2 regions of the Flavimobilis soli genome follow, and region 2 is predicted to be linked to the other one. Evidence: predicted binding sites of a transcription regulator. Region 2 holds the regulator's gene; the other holds the start of a gene.
The links. The regulator Rex, encoded in region 2, represses fermentation and respiration genes when NADH is low (regulators of the CRP and FNR family bind a similar motif). The targets are predictions, from matches to a motif close to CTTGTGAANNNNTTCACAAG.
Positions count from the first base shown of each region.

Region 1: a site for Rex is predicted at 1,984-2,003, ahead of adhE (bifunctional acetaldehyde-CoA/alcohol dehydrogenase). Genes of this name have one in related genera too.

Region 1 covers NZ_PDJH01000001.1:2,661,762-2,667,601, reverse strand. The annotation lists gene ATL41_RS12005 (arsenate reductase ArsC) at 129-563, opposite strand; gene ATL41_RS12000 (metalloregulator ArsR/SmtB family transcription factor) at 592-1,548, opposite strand; partial or broken gene ATL41_RS11995 (winged helix-turn-helix domain-containing protein) at 1,728-1,841, opposite strand; gene adhE (bifunctional acetaldehyde-CoA/alcohol dehydrogenase) at 2,050-4,803, shown strand; gene ATL41_RS13560 (M15 family metallopeptidase) at 5,020-5,840, opposite strand, start outside.
Region 2 covers NZ_PDJH01000001.1:1,339,282-1,345,121, reverse strand. The annotation lists gene ATL41_RS06160 (acetoin utilization protein AcuC) at 1-902, shown strand, start outside; gene ATL41_RS06155 (helix-turn-helix domain-containing protein) at 1,046-1,252, shown strand; gene ATL41_RS06150 (30S ribosomal protein bS22) at 1,386-1,484, shown strand; gene ATL41_RS06145 (HAD family hydrolase) at 1,637-2,533, opposite strand; gene ATL41_RS06140 (glutaredoxin family protein) at 2,572-2,859, shown strand; gene ATL41_RS06135 (redox-sensing transcriptional repressor Rex) at 2,856-3,482, shown strand; gene ATL41_RS06130 (YceI family protein) at 3,555-4,100, opposite strand; gene ATL41_RS06125 (histidine phosphatase family protein) at 4,264-4,944, shown strand; gene ATL41_RS06120 (TlpA family protein disulfide reductase) at 4,952-5,542, shown strand; gene ATL41_RS06115 (cytochrome c biogenesis CcdA family protein) at 5,539-5,840, shown strand, end outside.

The DNA.
Region 1 (5,840 bases), 1.3 Mb from region 2:
CTGCGTGCGGCGCGGCGACAGTGCGACTCACGGCCGCGGCAGCCCGTGCGATACGACGCTCACGCGGGCAGGGCGATCATCGTGCGCGGAGACTCCGATCAGGGGGCGACCGGGGCGGCTGGCGCCTCTCAGCGGATCGGGTCGATGCCGAGCTCGTCCAGCAGCACCCGCACGCGAGCCTTGATGGCGTCCCGGATGGGGCGGACCGCCTCGATGCCCTGGCCAGCAGGATCGTCGAGCTTCCAGTCCTCGTAGCGCTTGCCGGGGAAGATCGGGCAGACGTCGCCACAGCCCATCGTGATTACGACGTCGGACGCCTTGACCGCGTCGGTCGTGAGGACCTTGGGGGTGAAGGACGTGATGTCGACGCCGTCCTCGGCCATGGCCGCAACAGCGACCGGGTTGATCTGGTCGGCTGGTTGCGACCCCGCGGAACGGACCTCGACCTGACCGGCCCCCAGAGCGTGCAGGTAGCCAGCGGCCATCTGGGAGCGACCGGCGTTGTGGACGCAGACGAACAGGACAGATGGCTTGGCCGAGGTGTGTTCGGCGGTGGGGTTCATGGGTATCTCCTGGTGCTGGTAGGAGAGCTCACCGGGGGTCCGGGAGCTCGAGGTCAGGGAGCAGGGAGGTGAGCAGGGTGCGCACGTGAGCGTCGATCTGGGCGGTGATGGCCATGACCCCGTCGTGCGAAGCAAGGGCAGGGTCGCCGACGACCCAGTCTTCGTAGCGGATCCCCGGAAGAATGGGGCAGGTGTCTCCGCAGCCCATGGTGACCACGACGTCCGCCGCCCGCACCGCGTCATCGGTGAGCGGCTTGGGATAGGCGTCGCCGCTGGACCCCATGGCAGCCAGCACCGTGCGGACGCCAGGATGGATGTCGCTGGCGGGCGCCGATCCTGCTGACCGCACGATGACGGCGTCCCCGGCGTACTGACGCACGAGCTCCGCGGCGATCTGCGAGCGCCCCGCGTTGGCCACGCAGACGAACAGCACCTGCGGGGCCTTCACGGACGGCTGGCTCGTGCGGGTGATGTCCTCGAGGCGTTGACGGGCGAAGCGTTCCGCCGTCGCTACGAGATGGGCCCGGACCCCGGCGCTGCGCGCTAGCGCGGTGTAGGACTCGCGGACCGTGGCCGTGACGAGGGCGGAGTCGATGTTCCCGAAGCGGGCGGCAAGCTGGCCCGCGATACGTGCGAGGACGGCGTCGACGTCGCTGAGGCCGTCGCTGCTCCGGGTCGCCTGGGCGATCTCGAGCACTGCCGGGGCGAAGGCATCGAGCAGCGTGCTCACCGCGCCGCGCAGGTCGGGAGCGATCCGGTAGTAGACCCAGGTGCCGCGCCGCTCAGAGACCAGGACTCCGACGCACTTGAGCACCTTGAGGTGATGGGAGACGGTGGGTTGAGCGACGTCGGCGACCGTCGCGATGTCGCAGACGCAAGCCTCGCCGGTGGGCTCGGTCGCGATGAACGAGAGCATCCGCAGGCGGAGCGGCTCGGCCAGCGCTCTCAGGACGGCCGAGACCTGGGTCGCGGCGTCCAGGCTCATGCTGTGAGCCTCAGCCGGACTCGTCGGGCACTCCTCGCGTGACGTGGTCATGATGCCCTCCCGGACGTGGCGATCGGACAGCGATCGCCCGCCCGACGTTGTTGCCGGCCGCGATGAACGCCCACCTGTATCGGTGTCGATCTATATTGACAGGTGTCGAAGCCGTGCGCCAGGGACCGCTACGGCTCGAACCTGTACCCCACTCCGGGCTCGGTGCGCAGGTGGCGGGGCGAGGCCGGGTCCGTCTCGAGCTTGCGGCGCAGCTGGGCGACGTAGACGCGGAGGTAGCGTGTTCGACGTCGTGACGCAGGGACCAGCGGCGAGCAGCGCTAGACCCGTCTGGGACGTTTGCCTCCACACCACCTTTGACCTGCGGAAATACAGGACAAAAGGTGGGACCTTTGACATGGGACCGGGCCCGAGATGCGCCGTAGCCTTGTGCACAAGATCACAAGCGCACCACAACAAGGCACGCGTACCCGACATCGAAGGGGACCTCAGATGAGTACCACCCAGGCCACGCCCGCCGCCGAGCAGTCGTCGGTCGCCGCGAAGATCGACGAGCTCGTCGCCCGCGGCCAGGAGGCGCTGACCGCCTTCCTCAAGCTCGACCAGGAGCAGGTCGACCACATCGTCAAGAAGGCCTCCGTCGCCGCCCTCTCCGAGCACGGCGAGCTCGCGGTCAAGGCCGTCGCCGAGACCGGCCGCGGTGTCTTCGAGGACAAGGCCGTGAAGAACATCTTCGCGTGCGAGCACGTCACGAACTCGATGCAGAGCCTGCGCACCGTCGGCGTCATCAACCGCGACGAGATCACGGGCATCACCGAGATCGCCGAGCCTGTCGGTGTCATCTGCGGCGTCACGCCGGTCACCAACCCGACCTCGACCGCGATCTTCAAGGCGCTCATCGCGCTCAAGACCCGCAACCCGATCGTCTTCGGCTTCCACCCGAGCGCGCAGCAGTGCTCCGTCGCCGCCGCCAAGGTCGTGCGCGACGCAGCGATCGCCGCTGGCGCCCCCGAGAACTGCATCCAGTGGATCGAGGAGCCGTCCCTCGAGGCCACCAACCTCCTCATGAACCACCACGGCATCGCGCTCATCCTCGCGACCGGTGGTAACGCGATGGTCCGCGCCGCCTACTCGTGCGGCAAGCCGGCCCTCGGCGTCGGCGCGGGCAACGTCCCCGCCTTCATCGAGCGCTCCGCCAAGCTCAAGCGCGCCGTCAACGACGTCGTCCTCTCCAAGGCCTTCGACAACGGCATGATCTGCGCCTCCGAGCAGGCCGTCATCCTCGACGCGCCCATCTACGACGAGGCCATGGCCGAGTTCGCCAAGCTGCACGCGTACCGCGCCACCCCCGCCGAGAAGGCCATGCTCGAGGAGTTCATCTTCGGCGTGACCGCCGGCGGCGAGAACTGCGCCGGGGCGAAGCTCAACCCGACGGTCGTCGGCCAGACGCCGCAGTGGATCGCCGAGAAGGCGGGCTTCTCGGTCCCCGAGGAGACGTCGATCATCCTCGCCGAGGTCTCCGAGGTCGGGCCGAACGAGCCGTTGACCCGCGAGAAGCTGTGCCCCGTGCTCGCCGTGCTGCGCGCCGACGGCGCCGAGGAGGGCATCCGCCTCTCCGAGCAGATGGTCGAGTTCGACGGTCTGGGCCACTCCGGCTCGATCCACTCCGAGAACAAGCAGATCATCGACGAGTTCGGGTCCCGCATCAAGGCGGTCCGCATCATCACCAACGCCCCGTCCTCGCTGGGCGGCATCGGTGACATCTACAACGCGTTCATCCCGTCGCTCACGCTCGGCTGCGGCTCGTACGGCCACAACTCCGTCTCGAACAACGTGTCCGCGATCAACCTCGTCAACATCAAGCGCATCGGGCGGAGGAACAACAACTTGCAGTGGTTCAAGGTCCCCGCGAAGACGTACTTCGAGCCGAACGCGATCCGGTACCTCACCGACATGCGCGGCATCGAGCGCGTCACGATCGTCACCGACACGACCATGACCCGTCTCGGCTTCGTCGACAAGATCCTCGACGTGCTCAACCGCCGCGGCGAGCGCATCGCGCTGCAGATCATCGACGACGTCAAGCCCGAGCCGACGGTCGACTCGGTCCAGCACGGCGCCGAGCTCATGCGTCAGTTCGCCCCGGACACGATCATCGCGCTCGGTGGCGGCTCGCCCATGGACGCGGCCAAGGTCATGTGGCTGCTCTACGAGCACCCGGAGATCAACTTCGCCGACATGAAGGAGAAGTTCTTCGACGTCCGCAAGCGCGCGTTCAAGTTCCCGGAGCTCGGTGACAAGGCGAAGCTCGTCTGCATCCCGACCACCTCGGGTACCGGTTCGGAGATGACGCCGTTCGCGGTCATCACCGACCAGGAGTCCGGGAAGAAGTACCCGCTCGCGGACTACGCGCTCACGCCGACCGTCGCGATCGTCGACCCGGCCCTGACCGCGATGATGCCCGGCTTCCTCGCTGCCGACTCGGGTTTCGACGCCCTGACGCACGCGACCGAGGCGTACGTGTCCGTCTACGCGAACGACTACACCGACGGCCTGTGCCTCCACGCGATCAAGCTGATCTTCGAGAACATCGAGGCGTCGGTCGTCGGCGGCCCGGGCGCCACCGACGAGCGCACGGTCAAGGCGCGCGAGAAGATGCACAACGCCGCGACGATCGCCGGCATGGCGTTCGGCAACGCGTTCCTCGGCATCGTGCACGCGATGGCGCACGTCACCGGGTCGACGTTCCACCTGATCCACGGACGCACCAACGCGACGTACCTGCCTCACGTGATCCGCTACAACGGCACGGTCCCGACCAAGCTCACGAGCTGGCCGAAGTACGAGCACTACGTCGCCCCGGAGCGCTTCCAGGAGATCGCCAAGCACCTCGGCCTCCCGGCCAGCACCCCGGAAGAGGGCGTCGAGTCGTACGCCCGCGCCGTCGAGGAGCTCCGCGACAAGGTCGGCATCCCGCGCTCGTTCCAGGCGCAGGGTGTCGCCGAGGAGGACTTCATCGGCAGCCTCGACAAGCTCGCCATGGGTGCCTACGAGGACCAGTGCGCGCCGGCCAACCCGCGCATGCCGATGCTCGAGGACATGAAGACCCTCATGGAGGCCGCGTACTACGGCACCTCGTTCGAGGAGGTCCGCGCCGGTCGCCGCGCCGTGACCGCTGCCGCGGTCGAGAGCGGCTCCGACGAGGCCCCGAAGGCCAAGACGCCGCGCAAGACCACCAAGAAGTAGACCGCACGAACCCGAAGGCGCCCCGTCGACGACGGGGCGCCTTCGGCGTACCTGGGGTGGGGTGGCGCACCGCGGTGTCCCCTCCCCGGCACGACGGCGTCGCTCCCCGGCCCGGGCAGGTGCCCGTGGCACGCCCCACGCCAAGGCGGCGACGCGCTCCGCGACGACGAGAGGCCCCGCCCGGACGGGCGGGACCTCTCGTGAGGTTCAGGTCGCTCAGTACTCGACGAGCGGGAAGTACTCCCAGTGCCACGGCTCGTACTTGCCGGAGCCGCCAGCCCGGGCCCACGCGGGGTTGTCCCAGCCGTACGTCGGGCCGTTCGCCTTGAGCCAGTTCCAGTGCGCGGTCGACGAGTACGCGGACTTGCACATGTCGACCGCGAGGCCGAGCCCGTGCTGCGAGGTGCCGGGGCGCGCCGAGAGGCCTGGCTTGGTGCGCGCGACCGAGTACTGGCCCTGGAGGCTGCGGTACGAGTCCGTCAGGCAGATGTCGTTGCCGAACTTCGCGCGGTACGCCTCGTTGAGGGCGTCGAACGCGACCGCGGCGAACGGCTGGAGCTTGTGTCCCTGCTGCGTCAGGTCGCACAGCTCGTCGCTGCTCAGACGACCGTTCGCGCTGCGCACGGACTGGCTCAGGTCGCAGCCGGCGAGCATGTCACGGGCCGAGCCACGCGAGGCGACCGCCGCGTCACGGCCAGCGAGGGTGTCCCCCTCGGCGACGATCGCCGCGTCGGTGACAGCCGCGGAGCCCGAGCTCGACGTGATGACCTCGAGAGTGCTGCGCCCTTCGGCGATGGCCGGGACGACCGAGGCGGAAGCGCCGTCGTTCGACGCGTTGGCGAGCGGGACGGCGATCGTCGTGATGCCGAGCGCCGCGAGGACGCCGGCACGGGCTACCCAGCCACCCTTGTGCGCGCGACCACCAGGACGGACGAACGACGAACCGGAGCGCGGCTTCTTGCCCGCAGCGGCGCGACGCGCCTCGACCATCGCGCGGCGGCTCATCGGCGCGTGCGGCGTCGGGACCGGGGCAGTCG
Region 2 (5,840 bases):
AGGACATGCACGACGCCGCCGCCCGCATCGTCGCGGGCACGGTCGCCGCGGCCCGCGCCGTCTGGCGCGGCGAGGCCCAGCACGGGGTGAGCGTCGCGGGCGGGATGCACCACGCGATGCCCGACGCGGCGTCGGGCTTCTGCATCTACAACGACGCCGCCGTCGCGATCCGTGCGCTGCTCGACGACGGCGCGGAGCGCGTCGCGTACGTGGACCTCGACGCGCACCATGGCGACGGCGTCCAGAAGGTGTTCTGGGACGAGCCGCGTGTCCTGACCGTGTCGGTCCACGAGAGCCCCGCGTCGTTGTTCCCGCACACGGGCTACCCGACCGAGACGGGCGGGCCGCACGCGCCCGGGGGTGCGGTCAACGTCGCCCTCCCGGCGCGGACGCGTCCGGAGGGCTGGCTGCGGGCGATCGACGGCGTCGTGCCCGAGGTCCTCGCGGACTTCCGTCCGCAGGTCCTCGTGACGCAGCACGGCTGCGACGCCCACGCGCACGACCCGCTGTCGTCGCTGCGCGTGAGCACGGCCGCGCTGCGCGCGGCGGCGCGGCGCATGCACGGGCTCGCGCACCAGCTGTGCGACGGCCGCTGGGTCGCGCTCGGCGGTGGCGGGTACTCGGTCGTCGACGTCGTGCCGCGCGTGTGGGCGAGCGTCCTCGCCGAGGCCGCGCACGTGCCGGTCCCCGCGCACACGCCGATCCCGGAGGAGTGGCGCGAGCTCGTGCGACGCGAGGTCGGGGCCGAGCCGCCCGTCGTGATCCACGAGGACGGTGACGAGCAGCACGCCGACCCGTCATGGTCCGGGCGTTACGACCCGGCCGACGACGTCGACCGCGCGGTCATGGCGACGAGGTCCGCCGTCTTCCCCCTGCGGGGGTTGCACCCCGAGGTGTACTGAGAGGGCAGGTGGGCGGTAGCTCCCAGGAGGGTGAACCGTCTTCCCCCGCGAGCCGAGCAGGCCCTAGAGTGTGCTGCACGTGCGCGGCGTCCCGCCGCGCGCCCGCAGACCGCCTGACCTGGTCCGACACGAGGAGCGCATGCATGTCCGACGCCGCCGCGAGGCCTCGTTTCCTCACCGTCGCCGAGGTGGCTGAGGAGATGCGGGTGTCTCGCATGACCGTCTACCGCCTCGTCCACTCGGGCGAGATCCCGGCGGTGCGGGTCGGCAAGTCGTTCCGCGTGCCCGTCGAGGCGCTGCACCAGTACCTCGGCGGCGCCCAGGACGTGCGGGACCTCAAGTCCTCCTGACGACCTGGCCTGAGCCGTCCTGATACCCGTGTCGCGGGCATGCTGCGGCAGGGGTTAGACTGGCGGACGGACTTTCCGAGCGCGGTGCCTCCCGGTGTGCCGTGCAAGCTACCGATCGACATTGCGAGGACCCGTGGGCTCCGTTATCAAGAAGCGTCGCAAGCGTATGGCGAAGAAGAAGCACCGCAAGCTGCTTCGCAAGACGCGCCACCAGCGCCGCAACAAGAAGTAAGGACGCCGCAGGCGTTCTCTGCGAAGAGCCCTCGTCCCTCGGGACGGGGGCTCTTGCCGTATCCCGGGCGTCGATACACGGGGGGCGGCGCGGCGGGAAGCGCGCGAGTGGCTGGCAGCGCGACGCCAGGCGGCAGCGTCGCCCGTCCGGGCTCAGCGCTTGGCGAGCTTGCGACGCGCCCCGCGGGCGGCCTGCGTGAGCACCCAGACGAGACCGGCGGCGCTCGCGGTCTTCACGCCGCGCTTCGCGAGGCGGCGCTTGCCGCGGAACTCGCGCACCGGCCAGCCGACGTCCTTCGCGTGGCGGCGCAGCCGCGGCTCCGGGTTGATCGCGCACGGGTGGCCGACCGAGCTGAGGATCGGGATGTCGTTCGCCGAGTCGCCGTACGCGTAGCAGTGCGCGAGGTCGAGGCCGAGACGCTCGGCGAGCTCGCGCGCGCCGGCCTCCTTGCTCTCGCCGTGCATCATCTCGCCGACGAGGCGGCCCGTGTAGACGCCGTCCTTGTGCTCGGCGATCGTCGCGAGCGCGCCCGTCGCGCCGAGGTGGCGCGCGATGAGCTCTCCGATCTCGATGGGCGTCGCGGTGATGAGCCACACCTGGTGCCCGGCCGCGAGGTGCGCGTCGAGGATCTTGCGGGTGCCGGGGAAGATCCGCAGCGACAGCACCTGGTCCCAGACCTCTTCGCCGATCGCGGTGACCTCGGCGACCGTGTGGCCCTTGATGATGCCGAGCGCGCGGTCGCGCACGGAGCTGATCTGCTCCTTGCTCTCGCCGAGCGCGATGAAGCGCCACTGCTGCAGCCCGGCGAACACGAGGTCGCGGATCTTGAAGAAGTCGCGGCGGTACAGGCCCATCGCGAGGTGGAAGGCGCTCGCCCCGCGGATGATCGTGTTGTCGACGTCGAAGAACGCGGCGATGCGTGCGGGGTCGACCGCGGTGCTCTCGACGGGGCTGGCCAGGTCGAGAGCCGCGTCGGCGGCGGCCTCGGCCGACTCCTCGGGGGCCGGCTCGACCGACTCGTCTGCGGAGGGCTCGCGGGCGGTCGACATGTCGTCCACTCTATCGAGACAGTCCGTACTGTTGCCGTATGGAACCGGTGACCACCTCGTCGGCCGGCGCAGCGCCGCGCGTCGAGCTCCTCGTGCGTGCGTCGTGCCACCTGTGCGAGGACGCGCGCGAGGTCGTCGCGGCCGTGTGCGCGGAGCTGGGGGAGCGGTGGGTCGAGCAGGACGTCGATGCCGACCCGGCGCTCGTCGCGACGTACTCGGACTACGTCCCCGTCGTCCTGGTCGACGGCGTGCAGCAGGCGTTCTGGCGTGTCGACGAGCGGCGCCTGCGCCGCGCGCTGGGACGACCGTCGGGGGCGGCGCGATGACGTCGACCGCGGTCCCGCCGCAGACCCTGACCCGCCTCCCGGTGTATGCGCGGGTGCTCGACGACCTCGTGCGGCGCGGCGTCGTGACGGCGTCGTCGGTCGAGCTCGCGGCGGCTGCGGGCGTCGAGTCGGCGCAGCTGCGCCGGGACCTGTCGCACCTGGGCTCGTACGGCAAGCGCGGCGTGGGGTACGACGTCGCGGAGCTGCGCGCGCAGCTGCGCGGCGCGCTCGGCGTGGGGCGCCGTCGTGGCGTCGTCGTCGTGGGGGTCGGCAACCTGGGGCGGGCCGTCGCGAGCTACGCGGGACTGGTCCCGCGTGGTTTCGAGGTCGTCGCGCTCGTCGACGTCGACCCGCAGGTCGTCGGGACGACGGTCGCGGGTGTCGAGGTGGGGGACCTCGCGGACCTGCCGCGGCTCGTCGCGGAGCGGGAGGTGTCGCTCGCGGTGCTCACGGTCCCCGGCGCGGCGGCGCAGGACGCGCTCGACGCGGTCGCGGCGAGCGGCGTGCGCTCGGTGCTGAGCTTCGCGCCGCGGGCGCTCACGGTGCCCGACGGCGTCGCGCTGCGCAGCGTGGACGTCGCGGCCGAGCTGCAGATCCTGTCGTACTACCTGCCGCCCGTCTGACGTCGTCCGGGTGCGGGCATGACGAAGGCCCGGTGCAGGGGGTGCACCGGGCCTTCGTGACTGTGGCGAGGATCAGGCCTTGACGGCCGAGACCTCGATGAGGATGGCGACCTTGTCGCTCACGAGGACGCCGCCGGCCTCGAGGGCCGCGTTCCACGTGATGCCCCACTCCTTGCGGGAGATGGTGACGGTCGCCTCGAAACCGGCGCGGGCGGCGCCGAAGGCGTCGACGGCGGAGCCGGTGTACTCGAGGGCGAGCTCGACGGGCTTGGTGACGCCCGCGATGGTGAGGTCGCCGGTGACGACGAAGTCGCCGCCGTCGGCCTTGACCGAGGTCGAGGTGAACGTCCACGTCGGGTTGACGTCGGTCGAGAAGAAGTCGGCGCTCTGCAGGTGCGCGTCGCGGTTCGCGTCGCCCGTGCTGATCTTCGTCGCGTCGAGGACGGCGGTGACGGTGGAGCTCTCGATGTCCTCACCGATGACGATGGTGCCCTCGAGGACCGGCACGGTGCCGCGGACCTTCGAGATGCCTGCGTGGCGGACGGTGAAGCCGGCCTGCGTGTGCGACGGGTCGATCGTGTAGGTGGCGGGGGCGAGGCCCTCGGGAAGAGCGGTCATGTGAGTCTCCTGGGGTGTGCGACTAGGTCCATGCGGCTGCATTGATTGCCGCTTCAAGTTAATCTTCAACCACATCTGCCCGGAGCGCAAGTGGTGGCCCGCCACGCCGTCGAGAGACGAGCACCACACCCGGCCCTCTCGCGAAGTTTGCGACACTAGGCCCATGCCTCAGACCACGGTCCACCTGATGCGCCACGGCGAAGTCCACAACCCGGAGGGGATCCTCTACGGGCGCCTGCCCGGGTACCACCTCTCCGAGCGCGGCCACGAGATGGCCGCCCGCGTGGCCAAGCACTTCGCCGGCGAGGTGAGCGAGTCGACCCCCGCCGGAGTCACCCCCGTGCGCCGCGACATCACGCACGTCATCGCGTCGCCGCTCCAGCGCGCCCAGGAGACCGCGACCCCGATCGCGGCCGCCTTCGGCCTCGAGCTCGGCACCGACGAGCGCCTCATCGAGGCCGAGAACTACTTCGAGGGCAAGACCTTCGGCGTCGGCGACGGATCCCTGCGCCACCCGCGCCACTGGCCCCGCCTCGTCAACCCGTGGCGCCCCTCGTGGGGCGAGCCCTACAAGAAGCAGGTCGAGCGCATGCGCGCCGCGATCGAGGACGCCCGCAAGCTCGCCGAGGGCCACGAGGTCGTCCTCGTCTCCCACCAGCTGCCCGTGTGGATCACGCGCTCCTCGTACGAGGGCCGGCCGTACTTCCACGACCCGCGCAAGCGTGAGTGCTCGCTCGCGTCGGTGACGTCGCTGCACTTCGACGGCGACCGCTTCGTCGGCCTCGAGTACTCCGAGCCCGTCGCCGACCTGCTGCCCGGCGCCTCCAAGGTCGCGGGAGCCTGAGCCTGCCGTGAAGCCTCGCCACCACGCCGCCCGCGCGGCCGTCGCCGTCGTCGCCGCCGTCGCGCTGCTCGCCGGCTGCTCCTCGACCCCGGACGACGGCCCGGTCCAGGTCGCCGACCAGGGCTACCAGTCCGGCGACGGCTCCGTGCGGACGTGGGCCGCGGCCGAGCGCGGAGCCGCGCTCGAGCTCACCGGCACCGACTACGACGGCGAGCCGGTCGACGTCTCCGCGTGGCGCGGCGACGTCGTCGTCCTCAACACGTGGTTTGCCGCGTGCCCGCCGTGCCGTGTCGAGGCCCCAGTCCTCGCCGACCTCGCGACGTCCCGCGCCGACGACGGGGTGCACGTCCTCGGCATCAACCGCACGGACGACGCCGGGGCTGCTCAGGCCTTCGAGCGCACCTACGAGATCCCGTACCCGTCGATCGACGACCGCTCGGGCGCAGCGACGTCGGCCCTCGAGGGCGTCGTCCCGGTCGCCGCGACCCCGACGACGGTCGTGCTCGACCGTCAGGGCCGCGTGGCCGCACGCGTCCTCGGCCTGCTCGACGCGACGACGATCGCCGCGATCCTCGACGACGTCCTGGCGGAGTCGTGACTCTCCTCGCCGACGCCGGGACGACCGTCTTCAGCGGCTCCCTCCTCCTCGCCCTCCCGATCGCCGTGCTCGCGGGGCTGCTGTCCTTCGCGTCGCCGTGCGTCCTGCCGCTCGTGCCCGGCTACCTCGGCTACCTCGGTGGGATGGCTGGGGCGGCCGACGCCCGGCCCGCGCGCCGAGCCGCGCTCCCCGACGACGCCGAAGCCGCCCGGACCCACGACGGTCAGGCGGACCCCGCCGCGACCGACACCGTCACGGCCGAGAAGCGCACGCCGGGCCGCGGCCGGGTCCTCGCAGG